Regions from separate parts of the Thalassotalea fusca genome, predicted to be linked through region 2. Evidence: predicted binding sites of a transcription regulator. Region 2 holds the regulator's gene; each other region holds the start of a gene.

Region 1 (7,692 bases), on a different contig from region 2:
TAGATGACAAGCCAGTAACGGATGAAAAGAAGCCAATGAATAATGTTCAACACTGGTCACAAGCTAAAGTGGAGTACATTGGATTAGAGGGCGGCTTTTACGGCATTATTACTAACAATGGCCAAAAGCTTCTTCCTGCTAATTTATCAAAAGAATTGCGACAAGATGGGGCTATTGTTGAATTGTCGGGTTATTTCGAACAAGGTGTGATCACGTTTCAACAATGGGGAAAGCCATTTAAGATAACATCGATTAAGTTGCTAAAAGAGGGGCGTAGCACGCCCAAGTCAGAGCTTTAGGCGTGCAAAACGGCTTGTTATTGGCAAATTAATGGGTGCGTGAGTACAGTTAAGTTTGATTTACCTTCAATAAACTGTACCTGATAAATCATTTGATATTCTTTTTCGGAAAGTGGTTCAAGTTTGTGGGCTGCTAGAAGACCTGCGAGCACTGGTGTTGTGTTGCTATGACCTACAACGAGTACGTTTTTACCATTTTGCTTAAGTTCTCGCGCGAGTTGATCTAAACCATTAGGCGAATATTGCTTAATTGAGATGTTTTTCTCTTTCGATAATGGCGCTGCAGTTTCCAATGTACGAGCGTAAGGCGTACTGTAGACTTTCTCTATGTTGGCTTTGTCTAGTATGCGGGCAAGTTGATTCGCACGAATCATTCCACAGTGTGTTAGAGACGGATTAGTTTGCTCGATTTGTTTTTCGGCATGACGCACTAAATAAACCGTAAAGTTGTCTGCAGCCTGAGCTGGCAATAACAAGCTTGCCAGCGTTAGTAATAAAAGTTTTGTTTTCATATATATCCCTATAAATTAAAAAAGTCGGTTTAAGCCGTTTAACGCTGCAACCCTGAATGCTTCCGCCATTGTCGGGTAGTTAAAGGTTGTTTCCACAAAATATTCAATCGTATTACCGCCATTGGTTTGTTGCATAATGGCTTGACCAATGTGAATGATCTCAGCGGCATTTTCGCCAAAACAATGGATGCCTAAAATTTCTTTAGTTTCGCGATGGAACAAGATCTTCAATGAGCCAACGAGATTATTTGAAATTTGTGCACGTGCTAGGTGCTTAAACTGGGCGCGACCTACTTCGTATGGCACTTTTGCTTCTGTTAATTCTTGTTCGGTTTTACCAACGGAACTGATTTCAGGGATTGTGTAGATTCCTGTAGGAATGTCAGTGATGAGCTTAGCTTGGCATTTGTCATCGAGCATGGCGCTGGCACAAATGCGGCCTTGATCGAATGCGGCACTGGCTAAACTTGGGTAACCGATCACATCACCTACAGCGAAAATATTATCAACGTCGGTTTGATAGGCGTTGTTAACTTTAAGTTGGCCACGACCGTCAGCAACAAGCCCAGCATTTTCGAGATTGAGGTCGTCTGTATTACCTGTTCGGCCGTTAGCCCATAGTAAACAGTCGGCTTTCATTTTCTTACCAGACTCAAGATGCACGACTACAGCATCATCAGTGGCTTCAACTTTTTCAATCTGTTCGCCATGACGAATAACCACGCCATTATTCCATAGGTGATAACTTAGTGAGTCAGACATTTCATCGTCTAGGAAAGAAAGTAAGCGATCACGCGTGTTAATTAAATCTACTTTTACACCTAAGCCTCTAAATATTGACGCATATTCACTCCCGATAACACCAGCACCATAAATGATGATTTGTCTTGGCGCATGCGCTAACTGTAAGATACTGTCAGAGTCGTAAACCCGCGGATGATTAAAATCGATTTCGGCAGGTCGATAGGGTCTAGATCCTGTTGCGATCACAATTTGTTTGCCGGTAATTGTTTCAATCGAACCATCATTACGAAGCACTCTAATGGTGTGACGGTCAATAAATGACGCTTCACCATGAAAATGCTCTACGCGGTTTCTATTATAAAAGCCACTACGCAAACTTACTTGCTTACGAATTACCGCAGAAGCATGTCGAAGAATATCTTGAAAAGTAAGTTGTTTGGCATGCTCGCCGTCGTTAAACAAAGGATTAGAGTTAAACTCGATTAATCTGCTTACTGATTGACGTAAAGCCTTAGACGGGATAGTTCCCCAATGAGTGCAGCCACCGCCAACGTTGACATAGCGTTCGATAATAGCCACTTTTTTTTGTTTTTTTGCAAGATTCATGGCGGCACCTTCACCGCCAGGACCTGTGCCAATAATAATGGCATCATAGTCAAATGATGTGGGTGCTTTTTTACTTGGTGGTTGTTTGATTTGTTTGGCCAAAGAGATATCCCCAATTCCTACTTGCTCTGGCAAAAATTTTAGCAGGAATTAGGGGACAGGTAACTAGTAAATTGTTTTTTAAGCGAGTTTTTCAACGAAGAATTGCCAACTTCTTTGTTGTTCGACAAACTTTTGTTTAACTTCTTTGTATTGTGCAAGTAAATCTGAGTTTTCTACGTCTGCTATTAAGGCGTCACGCTTAGCAGCTAATACTCTTTTCTTAGCAGCGTAAAATTCGTTGAGTTTTAGAATCAGCACATCATATTCTGATTGCAGCTTCGCAAGCAGTTGCTCGGCTTCAGGATGAGATTTAAGCTTCTGTTGACTGCGTTTAAACACCATGGCCAATCGAGCCTTTTCAACTTTATCTTCTGGACTCTTGCGTAGGTTCTTCGTTAATCCAAGGAAATAGCATCCTTTGATTAACCATTTGGTGGGATCAAAGTGCCACCAACGAATTCCGTTACGGTAGTCATTCTCAAAGATATGGTGATAATTGTGGTAGCCTTCGCCAAACGTGAAAAATGCCAAGAAACCATTATCTCGCGCGGTATTCTTTTCTGTGTATGTTTGTTTGCCCCAGATATGGGCGAGCGAGTTAATAAAAAACGTTGTGTGATGACTTAGCACTAATCGTAAAAATCCAACAAGCAGTAAACTACTAATAACGTCGCCATGCCACAGGCCAAACGCTAAGGGAATACCAAAATTAAGCCCAACTGTTAGTAGTAAGTAATGTTTATGCTGCCACATAACGATAGGGTCTTTTTGTAAATCACGCACATTGTCGTAATTTGTGTAGCGATGTGCTTGATACTCGCGCAGCATCCAACCGATATGAGAGTACCAAAACCCTTTTTTAGCGGAATATGGGTCAACGTCATTATTGTCCACGTGCTTATGGTGAATACGGTGATCAGAAGACCAGTGAAGAATACTGTTTTGTAATGCGAATGCGCCACCAAGTGCATAAATTATGCGTAATGACCAATGGGCTTGATAGGTTTTATGTGACCACAAGCGATGATATCCAGCGGTAATGGACATGCCACAGAAGATAAAACAACCGATCGCCATCAGAATTTCTGCTGTGTCGAAGCCGTGGGTTAGTGCGCGATAGGGCACAGCGATTGCTGCAAAAAGGAAAGTGATCAAAAAAACACTTACATTGAGCCAGATAATTTTGGGTTTCTTCATTGGTTGTCCGAGGAAATAACATTTAAAATTTCAGTGTACACTTGTACGCTATTTTAGTTATCTCTAACGACGAGTCAAGCAACGTTTGATGAAAGTTTGAAGAAATTGAGCGAGCCAAGCGTAAAGTTTATTGCATTTTTAGGATATCTCACTTAGGCAATACTAGAAAAATCAATAGATTTGCGTATTATGTAGCGGGGAAAGTTTCAAGGTTTATTATTGATGTCGGGTATAAGAGCGCAACAAAAAGAAAAAACACGTCGATTGTTGATTGATGCAGCACTAGGTCAATTATCGAGTGAACGGAGTTTTTCGAGTTTGAGCTTGCGTGAAGTCGCAAAGGAAGCTGGTTTAGCGCCGACCTCATTTTACCGACATTTTGATGACATGAATCAATTAGGGTTAACCTTAGTTGACGAAGCTGGCTTAACGCTAAGACAGCTTATGCGCCAAGCACGCCAACGTATTGAAAAAGGTGGCTCTGTTATCAAAATTTCAGTATTTACCTTTATGGAATTTATTGAAAATAACGGTAATATTTTTCGACTATTGTTACGAGAACGCTCAGGGACGTCGGCAGAATTTAGAGCGGCGGTAAATCGAGAGATAAGCTTTTTCACAGTAGAATTATGCGATTATCTACAAAAAGCGAATAATTTGAGCACTCACATAGCGTACTTACAGGCGAATGCGGCGGTTACCATTGTATTTAATGCGGGCGCTGAAGCGTTAGATGCGACTAAAGAAGAGCGTCACGAGTTGGCAATTAGAACGATTCAACAGCTACGGTTTATTGCGCGTGGAGCCGCTGAGTTTAGCCAGCGGCAATAACTAGTTATTTTGTCGTTGTTATTTCTTGGTCAAAATCACACCTGATTCCACATGGTGGGTGTAAGGGAATTGATCGAATATTGCAAACTTCTCTATGTTGTGTGTTTTTGCTAACTCTTCTAAGTTATCTTTCAGCGTATCTGGGTTACATGATATATAAATGATTTGATTAAACTGGCTAACCAAAGCAACACTGTCTTTATCTAATCCCGCTCTTGGAGGATCTACAAGTACGGTGTCGTAGCTATAGCTTGTCAGGTCAAAACCTTCTAGCCGTCTGAACTGACGTTCTCCTGTCATGGCTTGACTAAATTCTTCACTCGACATTCTAACAATATGAATGTTGTCTATATTGTTATCACTTATATTGATTTGTGCTGAGTTTACCGAAGACTTGGAAATTTCTGTACCTAATACTCGATCAAAGTTTTTGGCTAGTGCGATGCTGAAATTTCCATTGCCGCAGTAGAGTTCAATTAAATCACCGCCCTTACCAGCTGTAGCTTGCTGTGCCCAAAGCAGCATTTTTTCGTTAACGATTGCATTAGGTTGAGTGAAACTATTTTCTACTTGTTGATATTGATAAGTATCATTACCAACCGTTAAGCGTTCGGTCACGTAATCTTTACCAATAATCACTTTTTGCTTACGTGCGCGACCAATAATACTGGTAGGCGCAATAACCGATAACCTTGCTGCAAGTGCTGTTGCTTCGCTTTGCCATTCATCTGTCAGCGGTTTGTGATACAACAGACTCACAAGCATTTCACCGCTTAAAGTAGACAAAAAATCTACCTGAAAGAGCTTTTGACGCAATATGGTTTTATCGCGCACATCATCTAACAGAGCACTCATCGTTTTATTAATCAGTACGCTTGCCACTGGAAAGTTGTGGACATGATATTTTTCTTTGGTTTCTTGATTGAACATGATGTAGTTCAGATCATCACCGTCATGCCATACACGAAATTCAGCTCGCATACGATAATTAATAGGCTCTGATGTAAATACATCAATAGCGGGAATACTGAATTGTTTGAATTGCTCAGCAATTTCAGCTTTCTTTTCAGAAAGTTGTGTTTGATAGTTATCTGGGTTGATGTGGCTGAACATTCAATATTCCTAAAGTACGACGATAAGTGAGTGCGCAGATTGTAATGATAGTTCACATTTTGTCTAGTAAAGAGCTAAAGTTTATTTGCTTTTAGCCGATACAAAGTTACCAAATTTTTCACTGCGAGGAATTATGGTCGTGGACAAATTAACACATTTACCTGGCGCGGGTTCATATGCCCAACTACTGCCTAAACGTTCGCTTTCAACTTTCAATGGTAATTTGCAATCCCCTCATAACTTAGATGTTGCTAATGCTGAATTAGTCGCATTGTCTTCTGACAAAATGGTTAGCATGAGAATAGTGCTGCACTCTGTTAACCAAAGGTTTGCTCAGCATAATGGATTTGAAGAAGCTAAGTTTGAAGTGATCCCTGAAAGTCCGAGTAGCTTTGATAGTGACACAGTTACGGAAACAGTATTTGGCTTTATTAAAGAAAGCCTGATGCGAGCCAAAGAAAATGGCAAAAGCGACATCGAAATCCAAGAAATGTTTGACCAAGCACGCGAAGGGATTACGCAAGGCTTTGGACAAGCGCTGCAGGAATTATCAGAATTAAACAAGTTGACGGAAGAGATTCAACTTGGTGTGGCCAAAAGTCAGGAAGAAATCAACCATCGGCTTGATGAATTATATGCTTCATTCTTTCCGAATAGCATATCAAATGAAGAAGTTAAGCCTTCCTTGAACAAATCGAATGATCTTCGGGAGTCTAACGCAAACAAGGTAGAAGATAATGTGGTTGAAAAGTATAGTGCCAATTATCGCTATAACGATAATCGTGAAAGTGCTTTATCGATAATGACCAATGATGGAGACGAAATACATATTAATTTCTACAGTAATGAATTGACTGCCGTCAGGTTTGGCTATCACAGCAACTCAAGTTCTGGAAATGAAAAGTTTGCCATAAGTGCAGGTTATGGAAAAGAAACGGGCTATTCAATTGCTATCAAGGGCGAACTTGATGAAGATGAACGAGAAGCTATTGCAACTTTACTGCAAGATATAGATAAAGTGCAGGAGAGCTTTTACAACGGTAATGTATCACAAGCTTATGAATATGCACAAAGCATAGGGTTTGATTCTAACGAGCTTTCTAGTATGTCGTTGGATTTAACACAGAAGCAAACCTTTAAAGCAAAACAAACCTATCAAGAGGTGGCTGCAATAGGGCACGAGAAAGTTGACCGCGACAAATCGCTTAGGCCAGTATTGGACTTTGTAGCAGAATTTAGGGCGCTAAAAGAGAAAGCTTCATTGTTTGTAAACATCAACAATCAACAGTTCTTATCGGTATTTCACCAGCTATCCATTGTTAAATTTGCACAAGAACCCGATAAAGCAAAGAAGATTAATGAGACGGTGAACGAATTAGACGTTTAGATAGAATGGTTAAAGGTTACCTATCCAATAGGTTTTATGCCGTATAAAAGTAAAAGCCGCTAATTAATAGCGGCTTTTCTAAATACTTAGTATTTGTTAATTGCGAATATACTATTCCTGATCATCGTTCTTTTCAGGTCGCTCTTTTGCTTCTCTTACTTTAAGTGTTCTTTGTTGAAACTCTGAATCGTTTAATTTATCAATTGCGTTGTCAACGTCAGACGCTGCCATCTCAACGAAGCCGAACCCTCTGCGTTTACCTGTGTTCTTATCCTTCATCAGGCGTACTGAATGTACGTTTCCGTATGCTGAGAATAATTCACGTACCGCCCCTTCATTTGCTCTATAAGGAAGGTTGCCAACGTATAATGTCTTAATATCGCCATTATCATTGTTTCCTTCATTGGGGCTACGGTTTGCAAATAAAGGCGAAATCACGGCACTTAGAAATGCAATAGCTGCAACCATGACAGGAGTGAGTTGAACTTGACTTGCAACAAAAAAAGCAACAATCGCACATACTACACCTACGATAATTGTTAATAGTTGGGAAGAATTCATATTTGGATACCTAATTATTAATTTTATTATTTTATAAATCACAAAACTGCAATTCTATGTTACCCAGCTTTGGATAGAGTGCAACCTTAAGCTTAAACTTTGTGTTGATTTGAGCATATTATATGTAATTAGTCGTTATTGTTTGAATGAGTAGCCGCTTCGAATATTAGGTATTTGTATAAGGAAGAAGTACAAAGCATTAGTTTGATATTAAGAATGAGTGCTGAATTGCCACTTTTTTATACTAAAATGCTGTGTTTTTATTGTTTTTGCCTGTTATTTGACCGAACGAACAAAAAGTTGAAATTAGTTGTTGACGGTGGCGCAAAAATCTCTAAAA
Region 2 (7,692 bases):
CTCGGAGCAACCGCCCGCCGATAGCTTACAGGCCTTATTGCAGCGTCAGACATCAAAAACTAATCACAGTGCCCCTCAACATGTCGATATTGCAAATCAGTCAGTGAGTTCACGAACGCCCCGCGAACTTGATATCGAAGCACAGTTTAAGAATTTTACTCAGCGTTTAGAGCAAGGGTCTACAACAAATAGTCAAGAAAGTGACGCTTTGCCTTCTTCAAAGGCACAAACGTCAACAGAGCAATCCACTGGGCATCAGAATAATGTAGCGGCCAACAATGTTTCGCGCGATGCTGAACTTGAGCAAATGAGACAAGAAATGGCGTCTATTCGTCAATTGCTAGAGCATCAAGTCTCTGGACTGATGTGGCAGGACATGGCGCAACGCGACCCAAACAAAGCGCTTTTAGTAAATCGACTATTAGACATGGGGATTAGCGAGCAAGTAGCAGAGCAAGTGGCGTGCTATGTGCCGAATAATTACAGTGAAGAACGTGCGTGGGAAAGTGCGAAGCAATTACTCAGTCGCCAATTACAAACGACTAGTAATGAAATTATACATCGCGGTGGCGTGGTATCTTTAGTGGGACCAACGGGCGTAGGTAAAACGACTACCATTGCAAAATTAGCTGCACGCTTTGCACAAGTTCATGGAGCAGACCAAGTGGTGATGATTTCGACTGACAGTTACCGCATTGCGGGTTTCGAGCAACTTGCGACCTATGGAAAAATCATTGGCTGTCCAGTAAAGCAAGCGAAGAGTGCGCAAGATCTAGACGCATTATTACAGCAATATGGTAATAAGAAGTTAATACTAATTGATACAGCCGGAATGGGACAAAGAGATATGCGGTTAGCCGAGCATTTGACTACCTTAATTGCAAATTCTCGTGTTAAAATTCGCAACTACTTAGTACTGGCTGCAAACGCTCAACAAAGGGTATTACAAGAAAATGTAGAGCGATTTAACAAGATTCCATTAGCAGGCTGTATCTATACAAAACTAGACGAAAGCCTCAGTATTGGAGAAATTATTGCAACGTCTATTCAAAATGGGCTTCCTATAGGTTATCTTACTGATGGACAAAGAGTTCCAGAAGACATTAAAGTTGCAAATGCAGAAAAGTTAGTTACGCTTGCTGATAGGTTAGCAATCAAAACAAGTGGTCATAAGTTCTGGCGTTCAGCCGGGCACAAGTCCACTGCAGTTGTTTAGAGTATTTGATATACCAATTATTAGCGATTGTGGATTATTTGAACATCTAATAATTGTTTCGTCGCCTAACATTGAACAACCATGGCTATTTCTATAATCTTAGTTAGGTTATGTAATTAGTATACGTTCAATCAATCAGGCAAATACAACCGTTCAATGATTGGTATTTGTAGTTGAGAATTAAAATAAATGATAGATCAGGCTAGCGGCTTAAGAAGAATGCAAGAACCTCATCATATTAAAGTTATTGCGGTATCTGGAGGAAAAGGAGGCGTTGGTAAAACAAACGTTTCACTTAATACATCTATCGCGTTAGCACAACAAGGCAAACGAGTACTTGTACTAGATGCTGACTTAGGTTTGGCCAATGTAGACGTAATGCTCGGTCTGCGTGTTCGCCGAAATTTATCTCATGTATTGTCTGGCGAATGCGAGCTGGATGACATTATCATTGAAGGACCAGCAGGGATAAAAATTATACCTGCAACTTCAGGCACACAGTCAATGGTCGATCTAACGCCATCAGAGCATGCGGGATTGATTCGTGCATTCAGTGATATGAAAACTGAATTCGATGTACTTATTGTAGATACCGCTGCTGGTATTTCAGATATGGTATTAAGTTTTGCCCGCGCTGCACAAGATATCATGCTTGTGGTTTGTGACGAACCCACCTCAATTACTGACTGTTACGCATTGATGAAGTTATTGAGTCGTGATCACGACATATTCAAATTCAAAGTTGTTGCAAATATGGTGCGAAGTCCCAAAGAAGGACAGCAATTATTTGCTAAACTATCTAAGGTAACCGATCGATTTTTAGATGTGGCATTAGAGTTAGTTGCTGTTGTACCTTACGATGAAAATATTCGTAAGTCTGTACGGAAACAACAAGCTATCGTTGAAGCGTTTCCTGATTCTCCTGCATCAAAAGCGTTTAAGGCATTAGCGACTAGAATTACAAAGTGGCCAATACCTCATCAAGCGTCAGGTCATTTAGAGTTTTTTATTGAACAATTACTCGATAATTAGTTTAAGGAAGAGTGAACGATAGTGATTAAAGCGAATGCTTATAATGCTCATATCGACAAAACTGCCTTAATTGAACAGCATACTGTTCTAGTAAAACGTATCGCCTATCATTTACTCGCTAGATTACCCGCCAGTGTCATCGTTGATGACTTGATACAGTCTGGCATGGTCGGGCTGTTAGAGGCCGCCAATAATTTCGATCACAGTAAAGGCGCTAGTTTTGAAACGTTTGCCGGTATTCGTATTCGTGGAGCAATGCTTGACGAAATGCGACGCGGCGATTGGACTCCTCGCTCTGTACACCGCAATAGCCGTATGATCAGCGATGCAATAAAAACACTAGAGGCTGAATTAGGGCGAGATGTATCAGATGTTGAAGTTGCTGAAAAACTTGATATTTCGCTGAATGAGTATCATCATATTCTTAATGAAGTGAGTACAGGGAAAATAATTGGTATAGATGATTTGGGGGTTAGTGAAGATGTCATCCATACTCAAACAGAGAATCAAGGAAGTGACCCGTATCAAGACATTGAACATTCTGTGTTCAAAAAGTCACTGAGCGAGTGTATTACCACTTTACCTGAGCGTGAAGCTTTAGTACTGTCGCTCTATTATGACGAAGAATTGAATTTACGTGAAATTGGTCAGGTGCTAGATGTAAGTGAATCTAGAGTGAGCCAAATTCATAGCCAAGCATTACATCGATTAAAAGCGCGTATGCAATCTTGGCAAAGTTAAGTACAATATATTAGTAAAGAAATTAAATTATCTCCCCGGAGGGCGCCTTGGATAAAAATATGAAAGTGCTTGTTGTTGATGATTTTTCAACAATGAGACGTATAGTGAAGAATTTGTTACGCGATTTAGGTTTCACCAACATTCAAGAGGCTGATGATGGTAGTACTGCGTTGCCAATGCTTCAAGGTGGAGACTTTGACTTTGTTGTTACAGACTGGAACATGCCGGGTATGCAAGGTATTGACTTGCTAAAAGCAATTAGAGCTGACGAAAAGTTAGCGCATATTCCTGTGTTAATGGTTACTGCCGAAGCTAAGAAAGAGCAGATTGTCATGGCAGCGCAAGCTGGTGTAAATGGTTACATTGTTAAGCCATTTACTGCGGCTACGCTAAAAACTAAGCTCGATAAAATATTTGAGCGATTAGCGTAATTTAATCAATCTGTTTGATTAGGATGTTGCATGAATAAACTACCAAATGTTCATGTGTCGTTGGAGCAGGCTAAGCGATTAGTTGAATACCTCGAGACAGGACAACAGGAAAAAGCAGATGAACTGATTTCTGAAATTCAGAATCCGATCAACTCTGAATTATTTGCTGAAATAGGCAAGTTAACGCGCCAATTGCATGATTCTTTAATGAATTTTCAATTGGATTCTCGTTTGAACGACCTAGCTACAGCGGATATTCCTGACGCTAAAGAGCGTTTAAACTACGTGATTAGTCGCACAGAAGATGCGGCTAATAAAACGATGGACGCAGTAGAGTCTATTTTTCCTGTGGTTGATTCTATTCAAAAGCAAGTTAAAGCAGTAAATCCCCTTTGGGAAAAGCTCATGCATAACGATTTAGAATTAAACGAATTCAAATTGTTATGCCATGACATCGATAAACTCCTGAAAACTACTGACACTGAAACAGCTAAAATGCATGCATTAATGACTGATGTGTTAATGGCACAGGATTTTCAGGATCTTACTGGACAAGTAATTCGCAAAGTTATCGACCTCGTCCGTGAAGTGGAAGATAGCTTGATTAACATGTTAACCGCTTTTGGTATTTCATCTGATGAAGCCAAAGAAAAAGCTAGGCCTTCAGTGGGCGAGAATTTAGTTGAAGGGCCTATCGTTAACAAAGAAGAAAGAGATGACGTTGTTGCTGACCAAGATGATGTTGATGATCTCTTATCTAGCTTAGGATTTTAAGGGGAGTTGGTGGATGTCTTACGAAGCGGACGAAGAAATTCTACAGGACTTTTTAATTGAAGCTGGCGAAATTTTAGAGAGTCTTTCTGAACAGCTAGTAGAATTAGAAAACGATCCTGATAACGCTGATTTACTCAATGCTATATTTAGAGGCTTCCACACAGTAAAAGGTGGCGCTGGATTCTTATCATTGACTGAGTTAGTTGATGCCTGTCATGGTGCGGAAAACGTGTTTGATGTTCTTAGGAATAATCAACGTTCGGTTACTCCTGAATTGATGGATGTGATTTTAAAAGCATTAGACACTATCAATGATATGTTTGCTCAAGTTCAAAACAGAGAAGAAGTAGACCCGGCAGATCCTCATTTATTGGAAGAGTTGCATCGTTTAAGCGAGCCAGAAGGGGCGGAATCTTCGGCTCCAGCTCCTGCTCCAGAACCCGTGCAAGCGCCAGAACCAAAACCTGAGTCTTCAGCAAGTAGCACGGACGAAATGAGTGAAGAAGACTTTGAAAAGCTTCTCGATGAATTGCACGGTGGTGGCGCTCCAGGTGCAGCTACTGCTTCTGAACCAGCTACTAGCGTTGCCACAAGTAATAGTGATGAAATCTCAGATGATGAATTTGAATCATTGCTTGATGAACTGCACGGGCAAGGGGCATTTTCGTCAAATGTAGAGGGCAATAAAACATCGTCTAATTCAGATGAAATTAACGATGATGAGTTTGAAGCATTACTCGATGAACTTCACGGCAAAGGAAAAAGCCCTGCAGCTAATACTTCAGCTTCTTCGCCAGCTGCGGAGCAACCAAGCGCTAAGCCAACACCAGCTCCTGCGCCAGCTTCAACTCAAGCGGCTAAGCCTGCTGCACCAGCACCGTCAAGTGCTGCTGCGAAACCTGCCGCTAAAAAGCCTGCTGAAAAGAAAGCAGCGACCAGTGCATCACAAGGTGAAACTACGGTTCGTGTTGATACCAAACGACTTGACCAAATCATGAATATGGTGGGTGAATTAGTATTGGTTCGTAATCGACTAACTAGTTTAGGTATGACCAAAGAAGATGAAGAGTTAACGAAAGCGGTGTCTAACCTAGACGCTGTGACGACTGATTTGCAAGGTGCGGTCATGAAGACCCGTATGCAACCAATCAAAAAAGTATTTGGTCGTTTTCCTCGTGTTGTAAGAGACTTGGCGAGAAGTTTACATAAAGAGATAAAATTAATTCTAGAAGGTGAAGAAACGGATTTAGATAAGAATCTTGTTGAAGCACTTGCCGATCCTTTAGTCCATTTAGTGCGTAACTCAGTAGATCATGGTATTGAAGAGCCAGATGTTAGGGTGGCTAATGGCAAAGAACGCGAAGGTACTGTTATTTTATCTGCGTCACAAGAAGGTGATCACATTCTCTTAACTATTAGAGATGATGGCGCGGGAATGAATGCTGATAAGCTAAAAAGCATTGCGATAAGCCGCGGTGTATTAGACGAAGATGCTGCAGCACGCATGTCTGATCAGGAAGCGTATAACCTTATTTTTGCTCCTGGATTTTCGACAAAGACAGAGATTTCCGAAGTTTCGGGCCGTGGTGTTGGTATGGACGTTGTTAAAACGAAAATCACCCAGCTAAACGGCACTGTTTCGATTGATTCAGAATTAGGAATTGGTACGGTCCTTGAAATCAAGGTACCTTTAACATTGGCGATATTACCAACGCTAATGGTGGTTGTTGGCGAACAAACATTTGCGCTACCGCTTGCAGGTGTTAATGAAATTTTCCATCTTGATCTTACGAATACCAATGTAGTTGATGGTCAATTAACAATAATTGTTCGTGATAAGGCAATTCCATTGTTCTATCTTGATCAATGGCTGGTGAGAGATTTTGTCGATAAACCAAGAGACAAAGGGCATGTAGTCATTGTTCAATTGGGCACACAACAAGTTGGTTTTGTTGTAGATAGCTTAATTGGGCAGGAAGAGGTGGTGATTAAACCACTCGATAGATTACTTCATGGCACGCCGGGAATGGCTGGCGCGACTATTACAAGTGATGGTGGTATAGCGTTGATCATCGATGTACCTAATATGCTGAAGTTTTACGCGAAAAAATCTTCTATTCATAAGAAATTGCGTTCTTAGCATAGGCTAAGTGCTAACAAAAGAGAAAATAGATGGCCTACAAGGTATTGGTTGTTGATGATTCAAGCTTTTTCCGTCGACGGGTAACCGATATTGTCAATAGTGACCCCAATCTTGAAGTGATTGGTGCTGCTGTAAACGGTTTAGAAGCCGTTGAAAAAGCACAGACCTTAAAACCTGATGTCATAACGATGGATATAGAGATGCCGTTATTAAATGGCATCGATGCTGTAAAGCAAATCATGGAGAAATCACCAACCGCAATTTTGATGTTTTCTTCTCTAACCCATCAAGGCGCCAAGGCAACCTTAGACGCGCTTGATGCAGGAGCATTAGATTTTCTACCTAAGAAATTTAATGAAATAGCCAGCTCTACCTCTGATGCTGGCAATATTTTGCGTCAAAGAGTACTGGAGCTAGCGCGTAAAAGAGTTCCTAGATTAAGAAGGGTAACGCCTCGTACAACTCCTACAGAGGGGCTCAGAAGCCAAGCGGTACCTTCTACGCCAGCACGCGAGGTAGGTAAAACACCAACGTCAACTTTTCGACGTAGTTCAGGAAAGAAATATAAATTAGTAGCTATCGGTACCTCTACCGGTGGCCCAGTAGCATTGCAAAAAATTCTTACCCAATTACCAGAAGACTTCCCTTTACCCATCGTCATGGTGCAACACATGCCAGCAGCATTTACTAATGCTTTTGCTAACCGATTGAATACGTTATGTAAAATAAGAGTGAAAGAAGCTGAAAATGGCGATATTCTTAAACCTGGCTGTGCGTATTTAGCCCCCGGTGGTAAACAACTTATTATCGATGGTACGGAAAGTGCAGCAAGACTAAAAGTAATTGATGATGATTCAGAGCGCATTGCATTTAAGCCAAGCGTAGATATTAGTTTTGGCTCTGCTGCAAAGATCTTTTCGGGCAATGTGTTGGGAATTATTCTTACCGGAATGGGATCTGACGGGAGAGAAGGGTCGCGCATGTTGAAAGCAAAAGGCTCAACAATTTGGGCACAGGACGAGGCTACCAGCGTTGTATACGGAATGCCGCAAGCGGTTACTGCTGCTGGGATTACAGATATTTCGTTGCCTCTTTATGATTTTCCTTTGAGTATACTGAAGGAACTTCAGCATGGATAAGCTGAGTGTTCTTGGTATATGTTTAGCAATAGTCGCCATATATTTTGGTTTTGTACTAGATGGCGGCTCAATTGTTACTTTACTTGAATTACCCGCATTTATTATCGTTTTTGGTGGCACAATTGGCGCAGTAATGTTGCAATCGTCGACTGCACAATTTTTTCACTCTTTATCGTTATTGAAATGGATCTTTGTTCCTCCGAATTATGATGTTAA
Region 3 (7,692 bases), on a different contig from region 2:
CGCCTATTCATCGAGTGGCTCACAATATTTTATGCGTGGGTTTACGTTAATTAGACAAAAAGGTCTTCGTCGGTTCGTTTTAATCCCTTTATCTGTCAATCTTATTCTATTTTCCGTCGCCTTTTATTACGTGGTTCAGCAGCTCGACCATTATATGACAATGATTGAAAGCGCCTTACCCGAGTTTTTGTCTTGGCTCAGCACCGTAATTTGGCCAATCGCAATCCTATTTATTTTATTTACGTTTTCTTTCATATTTAGTTCTGTTGCTAACTGGTTAGCAGCGCCATTTAACGGGTTGCTTTCTGAAAAAGTAGAGTCATTACTGACTAAATCGACGCCTCCCTCTGGTGGTTTCGCAGACATAATAAAAGACATACCTCGCACACTAAGTCGCGAGTGGTGTAAATTTCGCTATTACCTACCCAAGGCGCTCGGTTTTTTCATCTTATATTGGATAATTCCTGTAGTAGGGCAAATAATCTGGTTCCTATTTTTGGCTTGGATGATGGCCATTCAATATAAGGACTACCCTTTTGATAATCATAAAATTAATTTTGACGAAATGCGTTCCGCTTTGAAAGAAAAGCAAAAACTGAGCTACAGCTTTGGTGTTACAGCTGCCGTTTTTTCAATGGTGCCGATAATCAATATGATAGTGATGCCTGTAGCTATTTGTGGTGCAACTGCACTTTGGGTGGAGCAGTATAGAGATGAATACGTGTAGATTTCGCCCATAAAGCGGATTTAAACTTAACTACACCATTGTTAAAGCTCGCTTTTTTACATCTGGTGGTTATACTAAAATCACATCTAATGTTCGTTTTATCATTAGATGTGTGACCAAAAATAGAATGCGTTGGCTATATAGATATAACCGACTCGGCATAACCCCTTTGGAGATCCTATGCAAATATTGAAACAAATGTCGATAAAATACACTCTTGCGATGGCATTGTTATCTTTTGGTTGTTATGGCGAGATGACGAGTGACGCAGTTGATATTCCTACGCTAGAGGCAACGAATATATTTGCACACGAAACAACGCTACCTGCTGTTGTTAACTATTACACAAAATCGACCGTGGAAGAAATAAGCGCATTTTACGTTGCTAATTATGGTGATATCACTACGCAAGAAACTAAACGCGGAAGATTAATGCTTAAGTTCAATTCAGGCATGCATAAAATTAGAGTAATAATTTCTGATCAAAATAAAATGCGACAAGTAGACGTAATCGTCACAAGGTAATATTTATAGAACCTGAATGTTATTGCCAAATTTAGGTATTAAAAAAAACCTGCGAATGCGCAGGTTTTTTTTATGTTCAACTCACTAGTGCTTGTCTGCAACTAGTCTTTATCTAAACCAAGGACACCGTCTACTGTGCCTTGTGCTAATGGATGGTAACCAGGTCTGGCTTCATTATAAACATCCGTTACCCATGCCTTTCGTTCAGGGTCTTCCGCCAGCTTTTTATAAATAGGCACGATCAATTTTCTCCGACCGATAGATTCTAGATACTCAGCGACAGCAGGATAAACTTTCTCGTAACCAGCGCTTAAAGCTAGCATATACCACGCATGGGCAATTTCGGCGTTTGAGCTTTTGGTAAGATTAAATGCCGCGTCTAATGCGTTCATTTTATCAAGCGTTAAGTTTAATGGGAGATTGTTGATGAAATGCAACCATTCGTGCACTGTCCATTGTTGCGTAGGAATATCGCTAATAGTAATTGTATCAGCGACGAAACCATGAATTAACTTATCAATATTTAAAAAAGCATCAGATTTAGGACGTGGCACAAAACTCGGTAGCCCTTGACCATAAATCCACTCATTTAGCTCTTGGTTACTGACAACGCCTGGATGAACGTCTAGTAAATTCTTAGTAACATACTTTACAAACTGTTCAGTACCAATGCTTTGAAATGCATGCTCATCAAAATATTTATTGATGAATGCATCAAACTTTTCTCGACCAAACTTATCTTCCAAGTAAATTAGAAACAACTGACCTTTGGTATAAGGCACACCAGAAAACGCGTCATCCGGATCGCGGCCTTTTAAATCAATATAAAGTTGAGTATCACCGGGCGTGAGTTCTGCAATTTCATAACTAAGTTTTTGAGCATCCAAAGCTTGCTCCATTATTGCTCTATCACGACCAAATACATCTTCCATAATGCGATTTTCAACATAGCTAGTGAAACCTTCGTTTAGCCATAAATCACGCCAGCTTTCATTAGTTACCAAGTTGCCTGACCATGAATGCGCAAGTTCATGAGCAATTAGGTTGACCAAACTTTTATCACCAGCAACAACTGTAGGCGTAATAAAAGACAATCTTGGATTTTCCATACCACCAAATGGAAAGCTAGGCGGAAGAATCAATAGATCGTAACGTCCCCAGCGGTATTCTCCGAAGAGCTTTTCAGTTGAATCAATCATCGCTTGCGTGTCATTAAATTCAGCCACCGAACGATCCAAAATGTATTTCTCAGCATATATGCCTGTTTGCTCACTCATTGCCTTGAATTCTAAATCGCCAACTGCAATTGCAATTAAATAAGGCGGAATGGCCTGTGGCATTGAAAAGAAATAGTCGCCATCTCTGGAAGTTTCAGGTTCATTGTTTGCACTCATAACCGCTAATAGAGATTTCGGCGTATTGATTCGAGCAGTATATGTCATGCGCACACTGGGTGTATCTTGAATAGGGATCCAAGAACGCGCATGAATTGCCTGATTTTGGCTAAACATAAAAGGATGGGTTTTACCGGCAGTCTGATTAGGTGTTAACCATTGTAACCCTGAGGCTTTTTCTGTTGAACGGTAATAAATACGCAAAGCTTCAACTTGTGTTTTAGTATCTACAGTTAATTTTGCACCTAATACGTCGTCTCTTGCTGCCAGCGTATGACCTACAGGATACCAAGTACCACTTTTCCTTTTTGCCAGTACCTTATCGATAACAAGATCGCGGGTATCCAGTACAACAGGTACCGGTTGCGAAGTTTGCCAATTCAGTGACAATTCGGCAAAACCATCAAGTGACTTTTCTTCAAAGTTAACACTTAGGTCTAAATATAAATGGCTAACTTTTACTTCATCATAATTTGCATAAGTGTATACATCATTTACTTTTGCATACGCTGTATGCGTAATAAATACTAACGCTGCTGCTAACTTATATACCAGCTTCATAAATTTTCCCCATAAAAAAATAGGTCTGTAGCTTATGCTAAGCGACAGACCTATTCAACTGTATATTGTATGTGATTTCTTAATTAAAAACTTATGGCTTATCCATTCTAATAACAACGCGACGGTTTTTAGCGCGACCTAAAACTGTGTCGTTTGACGCAACGTGACGCTTTTCACCGTAGCCAGTAGAATCAATCAAGCTTGGCTCTACGCCATTGTTTACAAAATATTGCTTAATCTGATCAGCACGTTTTTTCGACATTTTCATGTTGGTATCTCTACCACCATAACTGTCGGTATAGCCATCGATTAGTACTAAGTCTAATTCAGGATCTAAACTCAAATATTCAAGTATCATCGCAATGCGTCGACGCGATGCTTTGGTGAGTTTGTCACTACCAAATTCGTAATTAAGCACCGTGTATTGAATATCTTCAAAGCTATAATTCAAAAGGTTACCAACGCAGCTGACAAACTCGTTATAGGCTTTTTGAAATCTAGCAGTAGACAAACCAACAGAAATCTTGTCGTTATCGTTATACCAGTCATCGTAATAAAATGTTGGACTCATCCCCTGCTCTAGTTCACTCAGCATAGTCCAAGCAACTTTCTTTGAAAGGCCTGGGGAAAACTGTCTGTGCAACTTCATATCAGCTAAAGTACGACCCGGAGTTCCTGGTCGCCACTTAGGCGCTACTGAGCGAACTTTTGATAACGAGTAAGTATCGGGTAGACGCAACATGTCCAATTCAAATTCCATATTCATGTTGCGATTTGCCGTACTATAAAATTTGGCTTCGCCATAATTAGGGATTTGATGAGAAAGCGTGCAAGCCAAGCGAGAATTTTGACTTAATTGCCACTGAGAATTTTCAAGATCAGCGCTATATTGCCGCATACCAGCATAGCTGCTGCAAGCAAACAACGAACATAACAAATAGGTCAGTGATTTCTTCATATCAATGCTCAACGATTCGAACTACTTATTAGATATCGGCACGGCGTTGTTTAACTTTAACAATTTATTCCAAATTTTTACAGTGTATTGGACATAGTGTTAGCTATGTTTTTCTGAGATAATGGCAAAAATTGACGTTTAATTTATCCAAGTTACGATTTATGCCTGAAAATACGACAGTGGCGAAACAAGAACCTGCTACCAACACATCATTTGCAACAAGATTTAGAGGGTACTTCCCAGTGGTAATTGATGTTGAAACTGCGGGGTTCAATGCACAAACTGATGCCTTACTCGAAATAGCCGCCACAACACTTTCGTTTGATGAACAAACGCAGTGTTTTAGTTTGGATGAAACCATACAATTCAATGTAGAACCATTTGAAGGTGCTAACCTTGAACCTGCTGCACTGGATTTTACTGGCATCGACCCAAGCAATCCATTGCGTGGTGCAGTTGACGAAAAAGAAGCACTAACAGAAATATTTAAGCTTGTGCGCAAGAAAATGAAACTAGCAGGATGTCAACGTGCGGTTATGGTGGCACATAATGCTTCCTTTGATTTGGGATTTGTAAACGCAGCAACTGAAAGAGCAAATATTAAACGTTCACCGTTTCACCCATTTGTTAGCTTTGATACAACGACATTGTCTGGTCTCGCGTTAGGACAAACTGTTTTAGCCAAAGCCTGTGAGGCCGCAAATATCGAATTTTGTAACAAAGAAGCGCACTCTGCGCTCTACGATACAGAAAAGACCGCAGAACTCTTTTGCTATATCGTTAATAAATGGCAAGCGTTAGGCGGTTGGCCACTTCATTCAATGGATTAAGCTGAAATTTTATACCAAGCTAAACTTTGATTTTCATTAAAAATGTATAGTTTGTCTATTACGGTTTGCATGACGACACATAATGTTGCGTAAACCGTACACGCACCAAGTAAATGCGAAAAACTGAATAACTTCCTGATCTACAATTATTATCAGTAAAATTCCAAGTCCGATATAACCGTAAGGCAAATATTCGTATATTACCTCTGGTAGAACTTCTTTAGTTGAATGCAAATTCCGTTTGTCTCTCCTTCTCCTGGCAGATCTCGCCACTAATGTAATACAAGCTGCACAATAAAATATTATCCCCGAAAAGATATATAACCCCCCATTCCCCAATATCACTAAGCCACCGCTAATAACAAAATAAAAACTAGGTAAATTTTCATACAGTCTTTCGGGAAAATACACAGCTCGTCCTTTTTCACGCAATAGTTCTACAAGCTTAGACCATGAAATTAGCAGTTGTCGAATTTCAGGTAAAAAAAAGCCGCTTTATCAGCGGCTTAATTATAAATTTGGATACAGATTATAAGCTTTCAGCGTTATCTGTAAGGTAAGAAGCAACACCGTCTGGTGATGCTGTCATACCTTTGTCACCTTTATTCCAGCCAGCAGGACATACTTCGCCGTGCTCTTGGTGGAATTGTAACGCATCAACCATACGCAACATTTCGTCAACGTTACGGCCTAATGGTAAGTCATTTACTACTTGATGACGTACATTGCCTTCTTCGTCGATTAAGAATGAACCACGGAAAGCTACACCAGCTTCTGGGTGCTCTACATCGTATGCTTGACAGATTTCATGCTTTACATCTGCAACTAAGGTGTACTGAACCGGGCCAATACCACCTTCGTTAACAGGTGTGTTACGCCATGCATTGTGAGAAAATTGAGAGTCGATAGAAACACCGATAACTTCAACACCACGGCTCTTGAATTCTTCCATGCGATGGTCAAATGCAATTAACTCTGAAGGGCAAACGAAAGTGAAGTCAAGTGGATAGAAAAATACAACAGCTTTCTTACCTTTGATTGCTTCTGATAATGTGAAGCTATCAACAATCTCACCGCTACCTAAAACTGCTGCTGCTGTAAAATCCGGAGCAGGACGACCTACTAATACACTCATTTTGTTCTCCAATTAAAATTGTGATTATTTATTTGTCTTGTTCAATACCATCATAGTATTGGTTTTAAATTTGATAATTCAATACTGAATCGAAAGAAAAAACTGAATAGCGCTAACTGGCTATTCAGCTTCATTTGAATCTGCGTGCTTCGCTGCAGATTCTTTGATCAAGTTTTGCAATTCACCTTGTTGGTACATTTCTAATATAATGTCACAACCACCAATCAACTCACCGTCTACCCATAATTGTGGGAAAGTTGGCCAATCTGCATAAGCCGGTAGTTCGGCTCGAATGTCTGGGTTTTGTAAAATGTCAACGTAAGCAAACTTTTCACCACATGCCATTAATGCCTGTGATGCTTGAGAAGAAAAGCCACAGCTTGGTAATTTAGGTGAACCTTTCATGTATAACAAAATGTTGTTTTCAGCAATTTGTTGCTTAATACGCTCTATCGTATCCATCTTTAACCTCTAATTTAATGCTTGTTAGCTAAAATATGTAGACTAATAGTCAAAATTTCAATGCTCAAAGCATTATTAATAATAAATTTTTCATATATTAAAACCTTTATACCAATTTGACTCACAATTTTGTCTTTTTTGTCACTCTAAGCAAAAAAATTGTGAACCAACTTAGTATTCAACTTGATAATTACACTGGCAATACCCATATTTTTGAGTAAACTATGCAAGGTTTTAAATACCTGAGTATTTTACTTGGTTTTTAATAAAAACAAACTATCTTTTTATTTTTGGGCAAAAATAAAATTTTCTAATAATTCTTGGAGAAAATAATGGCTATCGAATTACCAGCTCTACCATATGAAAAAAATGCTTTAGAACCGCACATTTCAGCAGAAACTCTTGAATATCATTATGGTAAGCACCACAACACTTACGTAGTTAAGCTTAATGGCTTAATTGAAGGTACTGAATTTGAAGGTAAATCATTAGAAGATATCGTTAAGTCTTCTTCTGCTGGCATTTTCAACAACGCTGCACAAATTTGGAACCATACTTTCTACTGGAACAGCTTAAGCCCTAATGGCGGCGGCGAGCCAACTGGTGCGTTAGCTGATGCAATCAACGCTTCATTTGGTTCTTTCGCAGAATTCAAAGCAAAATTCACTGACAGTGCAATTAACAACTTCGGTTCTAGCTGGACTTGGTTAGTTAAAAACGCTGATGGTAGTTTAGCTATCGTTAATACATCAAATGCTGCTACACCATTAACAGAAGAAGGCGTTACCCCGTTACTAACAGTAGATCTATGGGAACACGCATACTACATCGATTACCGTAACTTGCGTCCAAACTACATGGAAGCATTTTGGGCACTTGCTAACTGGGATTTTGCTGCTACTAACTTCAGCTAATCACAGACAATGTCTCATTCAAAAAGCCAAGGCATTCGCCTTGGTTTTTTTTGGTTTCAAACATCATATTTTTTCTATCATTTATCACGCCTAAAAGTTCAATCATCCATATTTTTGAAAAAATATAATGATCATCCCCTTTAATTCAATGTTGTGAATATCCCTGTCGAAATTCAAAAACGCGCT
Region 4 (7,692 bases), 220 kb from region 2:
ACCGCTACCGGCACTAAAAAGTTTAGACGTGGATGATCGCGTCATTTACTCAGGAACCTTTAGCAAAGTGCTTTTTCCGAGTTTGAGAATGGCCTACATCGTTGTACCGGTGCAGCAAGTGAAACAATTTGAAGAAAGTGCTGAGCTCTTTGGTGGAAACATTTCTTCGTTGAATCAAGCCGCTGTTTCGGCATTCATTGAAGGGGGACAACTATCTCGGCATATTCAACGCATGAGAAAACTATATCGAGAGCGTAGAGAACTTACGGCAAGTGTGTTTAAACAAGTACTGGGTGAAAAAGTACTTATTAATAACCAGCCTGGCGGCATGAATATGATAGTACAGTTAAAAGACGTAAGCGTCGGTGATGCAGAACTGTCGAGGCAACTGTTAGCCGCTGGTATATTTGCACATGGGTTATCTCAATGGAGCGCTAAGCCTGTTCCATTTGGGCTAATCCTAAGCTTCACTAACATCCAAAGCCAAGATGAATGCGAAAAGCTCGTGCATAGGATCAAAGACATCGCCTACCCCGATTAGATATCATTCCCTGCGTTGGTTTGCTGCCATATTTTATAGGGCACAATCATAATTCAATGCTATAGCTGCCTTTTTCATAGACAGCTATAGCATCATTTTTTAAATTAGTCTCTGAAGTTTGTAAACTGAAACGATTGCTCTAACTCAGCATCTTTCACTAAGCGCATTACCATTTGTAAGTCATCACGCTTTTTGCCAGTAACACGTACTTGTTCCCCTTGAATAGATGCTTGCACTTTTAGCTTGCTATCTTTGATCAACTTAACAATTTTCTTTGCTACTGGTTGTTCAATGCCTTCTTTAAATGACACATTTACTGTTACGGTTTTACCCGAGTGATCAGGATCACCAACGGCCATCGCCTTAGCATCAATCTTACGTTTAGTTAATTGTGAGCGTAACATATCAACGAGCTGTTTAACCTGAAAGTCACCTTCCGCTTTAATAACAACGTTTGGCTTTTTCCACTCAAAACTTGCTTCAACACCTCTGAAGTCAAAACGAGTATCTAGCTCACGGCTTGCATTTTCAGCTGCATTGCGCACCTCTTCAATATTAATTTCTGAAACGATATCCATTGAAGGCATATTATTTTTTCCTATCTCGTCTTAATAATTTTTTGCATCATAGCAAAAAGGGCGCAAATGAAAAACCACAGAGTCAATTCACGCATTCTTAGCCCTAGAGTTTAGGCCATTAACCATGTAACATAATGGCAATTTTTTAAAACCATCATCGCTCATGAAAAGCCGTAATCACCTACTCTTATTGCTTATCCTTGTAACCGCCCTACTCGTTGCCTTGTTTTTATCTGGTGATTTACGAAAACTGTTTTTTAGAAGTCCGCAAATTGACACCATCGGCCATTTTTTTGGTTTCTTCTTTTTGTCCTGGCTACTGCACAGCGGACTTAAATTTCCGCTAATTCCTTTAAGTATTGCGTTGACAATTTACGCAGGCTTGACCGAAGTCGGGCAATGGTACTTAGGCTTTCGAAATGCCGAATTATCGGACTTTATTGCAGATGTTGTCGGTATCACGGCGTTTGTGTTATTTCGTTGGATCTTATTGATGATTAGACACTCAAAGCCGCTGTGAAGACCCTGATTGTAGGACAAGGTGCTATAGGATTACTCTGGTATAGCCATTTTAAAATAAGCAAACAGCAAGATGTTCAGTTATTGGCATCACCAAGCTTTTATGCCCATAGCGATCAGCAAGACAACCACACGATTGATTTTACCAACGTTCAAAATGAACATTCGCAACTAGCGCTTGCTTTAGCGACACCTGAATTTATCAAGCAATCTCACATCGTTTTAGTTTGTGTTAAAGCGTTCCAACTGAAAGCCACAATTACCGCGCTAGCCCCAAACCTTTCTGAACACGCAATCGTGTTACTCTGCCACAATGGTATGGTAGCAGATAGCGTTATCAATCAAACCTTTGACAAACGCCAACGAGTGATAAGCATGTTGCTTACTCATGGCAGTAAAAAAGAAGATACTCTTGCTATTACTCATACTGGGCTTGGCAAAACAGATATTGGCCTGCTGCAAGGTGAGTTAACGTCTGCGGAACGACAAAAGCTTGTGAGCTATATGTCTAGCGCTTTACCACCGGTTTATTGGCACGATGACATTTCGACAATGCGTTGGCAAAAACTTGCGATTAATTGTGTGATCAATCCCATCTGCGCAATCAACAATAGCCAAAATAAAATCGTACTTGAACAGGTACACCAAGAGAAAGTTGATGCGATTTTACAGGAAATCGTTACCATTGCAGCGCTTCATCAGATATCGCTCGATGTAGATGAATTGAAAAAAAGCGTATTAAACGTTGCTAAGCTGACGGGGGAAAATATTTGTTCTACGTTAGCTGATATAAGGGCGGGTAAACGAAGTGAAATTGCCTATTTGAACGGCTTTGTTCATGCTGAAGGCCAGCGATTTAATGTTGCCACACCGATGAATACAACAATGTGGCAACAAGTAACTCAGCTAAGCCAAAGTTAGTTTCAGCTTAGTGATAGTTGATTAAGGGCGATATACCTTAACGTTTTTAAATCCATTATCGATAAGATACAGTGCCTGTAACTTACTCATCACGCCTTGATCACAATACAAGAAATACTCTTTTGACTGATCTAAGTCACCAAAATGGGTAGCTAGTTTATAAAATGGTAAATGCGTGACTTCAACACCATCTATTTCTAATGGATTTTCGTCTTCTTCTTCAGGACTACGAATGTCGAGAACGATTGCACCTTGGTCGATATCACCAACCATTTCAACCGCATGTATTTCCTCTTCAGACTCTTGACCAATGTCGCGAATATCAAACACACGCGTTTCTTCAACCACTTTGTTTAGAATATCAAAATCAAAGTTACCTTCTTCTGCTTCAACTTTTGAAAGGACCGCTTTAACGGTAGGCTTTTTACTGATTACGCCGCAATACTCAGGAATTGTTTTGGCGAAATCTTCTGTACCAATGTCACGCGCAATATCAATGATGTCCTGCTTATCGTAAGCAGCTAGAGGTCTAAGAATCAACGTGTCGGTTACGCGATCGATCACGTTCAAGTTAGTAAGTGTTTGACTAGACACTTGCCCTAAACTTTCACCTGTTACCAGTGATTGAATGCCTCGTTTCTCAGCGATTTGTGCTGCTGCTCGCATCATCATACGTTTAAGCACAACACCCATTTGGCCATTTTCAACTTTTTCCAAAATCTCAGCTACTACAGGTTCAAAATCAACGGCATAAAATTTTACGCGATGTGAGGCACCAAATTTGTTCCATAAATAGTAGCTGACTTGTTTTACACCGACTTCGTGTGCGCTACCGCCAAGGTTGAAGAAACAGAAATGTGTACGCGCCCCTTTCTTAATCATCTGGTAACTAGCTACACCAGAATCAAAACCACCCGACATTAACGATAAAACATCTTCTTGCGTGGCAATAGGGAATCCACCTAAACCTTTATGACGTTCAGTGATAATGAATACCTGATTGTTTTTGATTTCAAGATGAATAGTAACGTCAGGCTTACGCAGTTGAACACGCGCACTTTCTACATTCTGATTAAGTCCACCACCAACATACTGCTCGGTTTCAAGTGAAGAAAAATCATGCTTGCCTTTGCGCTTTACCCTAACGCAAAATGACTTGTTTTCGATAGTTTTCGCATGTACCGCTAATGTTTTCTCGAAAATGTCATGTAAATCGGTAAATTCGTATTGCTGTACTTCCAAAAACATCGGCACCCCTGGGATACACTTCAATGTTTCGATTAGCGCTAAGCGGTTTTTAGGGTCTTCATTTTTTGTGTTTACTTCAATGCTGTCCCAATTTACCTGTGTAGTTACCTGTTCATCAACACGACGCAAGACGTTCTTGACGTTAGATTCTAAAATCTTGGTAAAACGCTTTCTAACAGGGCGGCTTTTGATCGTAATTTCCGCCTGTAACTTCACTATAAATCTCATAGACAATTAACCCTAAAACAATGTGGCGCGGATTATACACAGATCTCAGGCACATTGGTATGTGTAAGGAAAATTCGCGAATTGCTCAGGGTTAGAGTCAAGTAAACATACTCCACTTCTTGAATTCAAATCAAGATAAGCGGTTTATTGACTCTGACTCCGTGTAGAGCAGCTTGAGTTACTGCTCAGTAACAGAGAATGGTTCTGACTCTTTTGCCTTACCTTGATTAATCGAGATTTCTACTCGACGATTGCGACGACGATTCAGCGCATTGGTATTAGGTACCAACGGTTTAGTGTCCGCGTGACCAACAACTAATAGTCTTGTCTCGTCAAAACCCGGTACTTTAATCAACTCATGCGCTATGGCCACGGCCCTTTTACTCGACAAATCCCAATTCGACGTAAATAGTTCAGAGCTAATTCCTTGGTTATCCGTATTACCTGACACCATGATTTCACCCGGCACGGTATTGAGCAATTCACCAATTTCTTGAATTATCGGCCTAAATTTGGGTTGTAAAAACGCCGAGCCTGAAGGAAAAGAACCATTTTCGCGAATACGAATAATGACTTGTTGACCCAAGGATTCAAGCTCAATAGCACCATCTTGAATTTGTTGCTCAAGTTGTTCGGCAATTTTCTTAACTAGTTCATTGACTTGCTCTTGCGACGCTTGCTCTAGCTCGTCACTGGCTTTTTGGCGTGCCTGTGCTGACATTTCATCAGCAGTACTTTGAGATTGACCACCACGCTCCGTTCCGCGCTGCTCTTGACGCCCACCTGCAGAGGTTTCATCACCCGCCTGAAACTCCAGCATTTGCTGGGTCATTTCAACGGTTTGTTGCTGAATAACTTCAATCGGCGTCGGCTCTGGCTTACCTGGTCTGAACTCTTGCGCAATAATACTTGTGCCTTTGGGGATATCTTTTACTTCAATTTTATTTTGAACACCAAATGCAAACTTCATCGAACCTGCTATTTGTTTGAATTTCAGAACATCCATTTCCGAAAACGAAAGTAACAATACGAAGAAACACATCAGCAGCGACATTAAGTCAGCAAATGTTCCCATCCAAGCGGGTAGCCCCGCAGGAGGGCATTTACACTCTGGAGGATTTGACATATTCGTCGCTCCTATTCTTCAGTGGTACTAACAGTTCGCTTACTTTCCGCTAGGTAATTCTTCAGTAAACCTTCAATTACACGCGGGTTTTGACCATCCTGAATGCCGAGTACGGCGTCTAAAATTAGTTCCTGATTTAACTTTTCTTCGGCCATACGTAACTTCAGCTTATTCGCTATTGGTATCGCAATTACGTTTGCCAAGAACGCACCGTATAACGTAGTTAACAAGGCAACTGCCATCGCTGGGCCGATTGCTTTAGGATCATCCATGTTTGATAACATGGCAACTAGACCGATCAAGGTACCAATCATTCCCATCGCTGGTGCAACGTCTGCAAGCGCCATCAACATGCCAATGCCGGTTTCATGTCGCTCTGTTGTTAGATTGATATCTTTCTGCAATGTTCCCCTAACGACATCGGCATCATGACCATCTACCAGCATATCGACGCCTTTTTGCATAAAAGCATTAGTAATTTCAGCTTCTTCTAATGCCAAAAAGCCGCCTTTACGTGCAGCGTCAGCCATCTCTACTGACTTTTCAATTAATTCATCTGGTTTTTCAATTTTGAATAAAAACGCTTTGCCTGCAATTTTACCTATGGTAAAAAATTGCCCTAAGTTGTAATTCGACAACACAACGAATGTCGAGCCACAAAATACGATTAAAATAGACTGCGTATCAACGAACATACTGATATCACCGCCTAAAATCATCGCCATGACGATAAAGCCGATAGCGCCAAGTAGCCCAAGTAGCGTAGCTAAATCCACAAATGCCTCCAGAAAATTGTATCTATACCTGTTAGAACTATTACAACGTCAATTCGGTATTATCACGCGCAAACTTACCTTGATAATACATGAAGGGGTAATGATGCGCGAACACAAATGATAAATCACTATTATTCTAATACTGTTATTATCGTCCAATTTGTCAATAACTTAACCTTAATAATAGTCTTTTTTGTTACAAGGCTATTTTCAGCTCTAGATTGACCCAAGCGAGCTGCTAATGTAGTGTTGCGCCATTATTTAAAATTGCTGTCAATCTGGATCCACCAAGCATGGCAAAAAAGAAACTAGAAAACCTTAATTTTGAAGAATCTCTTGACGAGCTTGAGACTATTGTTGAGAAGCTAGAACAAGGTGAATTATCGTTAGAAGATGCGATGTCACTGTTTGAAAGAGGCTTGAATTTGAGTCAACACAGTCAAAGCAAACTAAAAGATGCTGAACAAAAAATTCAGATCTTGCTTGAAAAAAATGGTCAATCAACCCTTGAAGATTTTTCAGAATAAGTATGATGAGTCAACAACCGCTTCCGCAACTTGCCCAATATCAAGATAGAATAAATACATTTCTCCTTCAGCAAATCGACAGACTGGCGGTAAATGACAAGAAGCTAATAGAAGCAATGCGCTATGGCCTGCTTATCGGCGGTAAGCGTATGCGTCCATATTTAGCTTACATTACAGGTGAAGCGTTGGGTGCGGAAATTTCAGATATCGATGCTGTTGCTGCTGCATTAGAGTGTATTCACGCATATTCATTACTGCATGACGACCTACCCGCGATGGACGATGATGATTTACGTCGTGGTCAGCCTACTTGTCACAAAGCATTTGATGAAGCAACGGCTATATTAGCTGGCGATAGCTTGCAAACAATGGCGTTTGATATTTTAGCGAATCATCAATTTTCAGCACAAGCAGCTGGAAAACAAATTAAACTCGTTCAGCAATTGTGTCACGCCTCTGGCTATCAAGGCATGTGTGGAGGACAGGCGTTAGATTTGTCCGCTACAGATAAAACCATCAGCTTGGCAGAATTAGAACATTTGCATTCGCTTAAAACCGGTGCATTACTTAAGGCGGCAGTATTAATGGCGGCTGAATGTGCACCATCAGTTACCGAAAACGACAAACAACAGCTAACAATATTTGCAGACTCAGTAGGACTTGCCTACCAAGTACGTGACGACATTATTGATATCATCTCTACTGAAGAAGAATTAGGTAAGCCAAGCGGTTCAGACCTTGCAGCTAATAAAAGTACCTACCCTTCACTTCTTGGGCTAGACGGCGCTCAGCAGAAAGCGGACGACTTATATCAACTAGCGCTTCAAGCTTTAACAAGTTTGTCATACAATACGCAGAATTTATCTGAATTTGCCACTTTTATAATCAAACGCAAAAGTTAATAACGACAATTATACTATGACTACAGATCCAACCGACTATCCATTGTTGTCTAAAATCAACTCTCCAGACGACTTACGATTGTTAAATCGTTCGCAATTACCACAAGCGAGCGATGAACTGCGTCGCTATTTATTGAATTCAGTCAGCAAGAGCAGTGGTCATTTTGCCTCAGGGTTAGGCACCATAGAACTCACAGTGGCTTTGCATTATGTTTATCAAACCCCATTCGATCATTTGATTTGGGATGTAGGTCACCAAGCGTACCCGCACAAAATTCTGACGGGGAGACGTGAACAGTTACACACCATCAGACAAAAAGATGGGT

Evidence for each region. Region 2 encodes FliA, which starts transcription of late flagellar genes. Its sites were predicted from a motif close to CTAAAGNTNNNNNNNNNNNNGCCGATA; they were not measured.
Region 1: a site for FliA is predicted at 5,479-5,505, ahead of ACSLUK_RS15655 (DUF5610 domain-containing protein). Genes of this name have one in related genera too.
Region 3: a site for FliA is predicted at 4,199-4,225, ahead of ACSLUK_RS03880 (flagellar protein MotY). Genes of this name have one in related genera too.
Region 4: a site for FliA is predicted at 6,087-6,113, ahead of pomA (flagellar motor protein PomA). Genes of this name have one in related genera too.

The regions. Positions count from the first base shown of each region.
Region 1 is NZ_JBQRUN010000014.1:96,510-104,201, forward strand. Features, by position in the region: gene ACSLUK_RS15625 (hypothetical protein) at 1-299, shown strand, start outside; gene ACSLUK_RS15630 (SixA phosphatase family protein) at 317-811, opposite strand; gene sthA (Si-specific NAD(P)(+) transhydrogenase) at 827-2,263, opposite strand; gene ACSLUK_RS15640 (acyl-CoA desaturase) at 2,342-3,460, opposite strand; gene fabR (HTH-type transcriptional repressor FabR) at 3,683-4,291, shown strand; gene trmA (tRNA (uridine(54)-C5)-methyltransferase TrmA) at 4,310-5,404, opposite strand; gene ACSLUK_RS15655 (DUF5610 domain-containing protein) at 5,544-6,791, shown strand; gene ACSLUK_RS15660 (RNA recognition motif domain-containing protein) at 6,903-7,352, opposite strand.
Region 2 is NZ_JBQRUN010000001.1:463,631-471,322, forward strand. Features, by position in the region: gene flhF (flagellar biosynthesis GTPase FlhF) at 1-1,216, shown strand, start outside; gene ACSLUK_RS02040 (MinD/ParA family protein) at 1,406-2,248, shown strand; gene ACSLUK_RS02045 (RNA polymerase sigma factor FliA) at 2,270-2,989, shown strand; gene cheY (chemotaxis response regulator CheY) at 3,037-3,420, shown strand; gene ACSLUK_RS02055 (protein phosphatase CheZ) at 3,451-4,194, shown strand; gene ACSLUK_RS02060 (chemotaxis protein CheA) at 4,208-6,334, shown strand; gene cheB (protein-glutamate methylesterase/protein-glutamine glutaminase) at 6,367-7,476, shown strand; gene ACSLUK_RS02070 (flagellar motor protein) at 7,469-7,692, shown strand, end outside.
Region 3 is NZ_JBQRUN010000002.1:362,457-370,148, reverse strand. Features, by position in the region: gene cysZ (sulfate transporter CysZ) at 1-727, shown strand, start outside; gene ACSLUK_RS03890 (hypothetical protein) at 908-1,252, shown strand; gene ACSLUK_RS03885 (M1 family metallopeptidase) at 1,354-3,207, opposite strand; gene ACSLUK_RS03880 (flagellar protein MotY) at 3,299-4,165, opposite strand; gene rnt (ribonuclease T) at 4,327-4,995, shown strand; gene ACSLUK_RS03870 (peroxiredoxin) at 5,525-6,130, opposite strand; gene ACSLUK_RS03865 (Grx4 family monothiol glutaredoxin) at 6,251-6,592, opposite strand; gene sodB (superoxide dismutase [Fe]) at 6,925-7,506, shown strand.
Region 4 is NZ_JBQRUN010000001.1:245,186-252,877, reverse strand. Features, by position in the region: gene pdxR (MocR-like pyridoxine biosynthesis transcription factor PdxR) at 1-541, shown strand, start outside; gene ACSLUK_RS01090 (YajQ family cyclic di-GMP-binding protein) at 646-1,128, opposite strand; gene ACSLUK_RS01085 (VanZ family protein) at 1,283-1,639, shown strand; gene ACSLUK_RS01080 (ketopantoate reductase family protein) at 1,636-2,559, shown strand; gene thiI (tRNA uracil 4-sulfurtransferase ThiI) at 2,581-4,035, opposite strand; gene ACSLUK_RS01070 (flagellar motor protein MotB) at 4,214-5,161, opposite strand; gene pomA (flagellar motor protein PomA) at 5,173-5,937, opposite strand; gene ACSLUK_RS01060 (exodeoxyribonuclease VII small subunit) at 6,231-6,464, shown strand; gene ispA ((2E,6E)-farnesyl diphosphate synthase) at 6,467-7,366, shown strand; gene dxs (1-deoxy-D-xylulose-5-phosphate synthase) at 7,383-7,692, shown strand, end outside.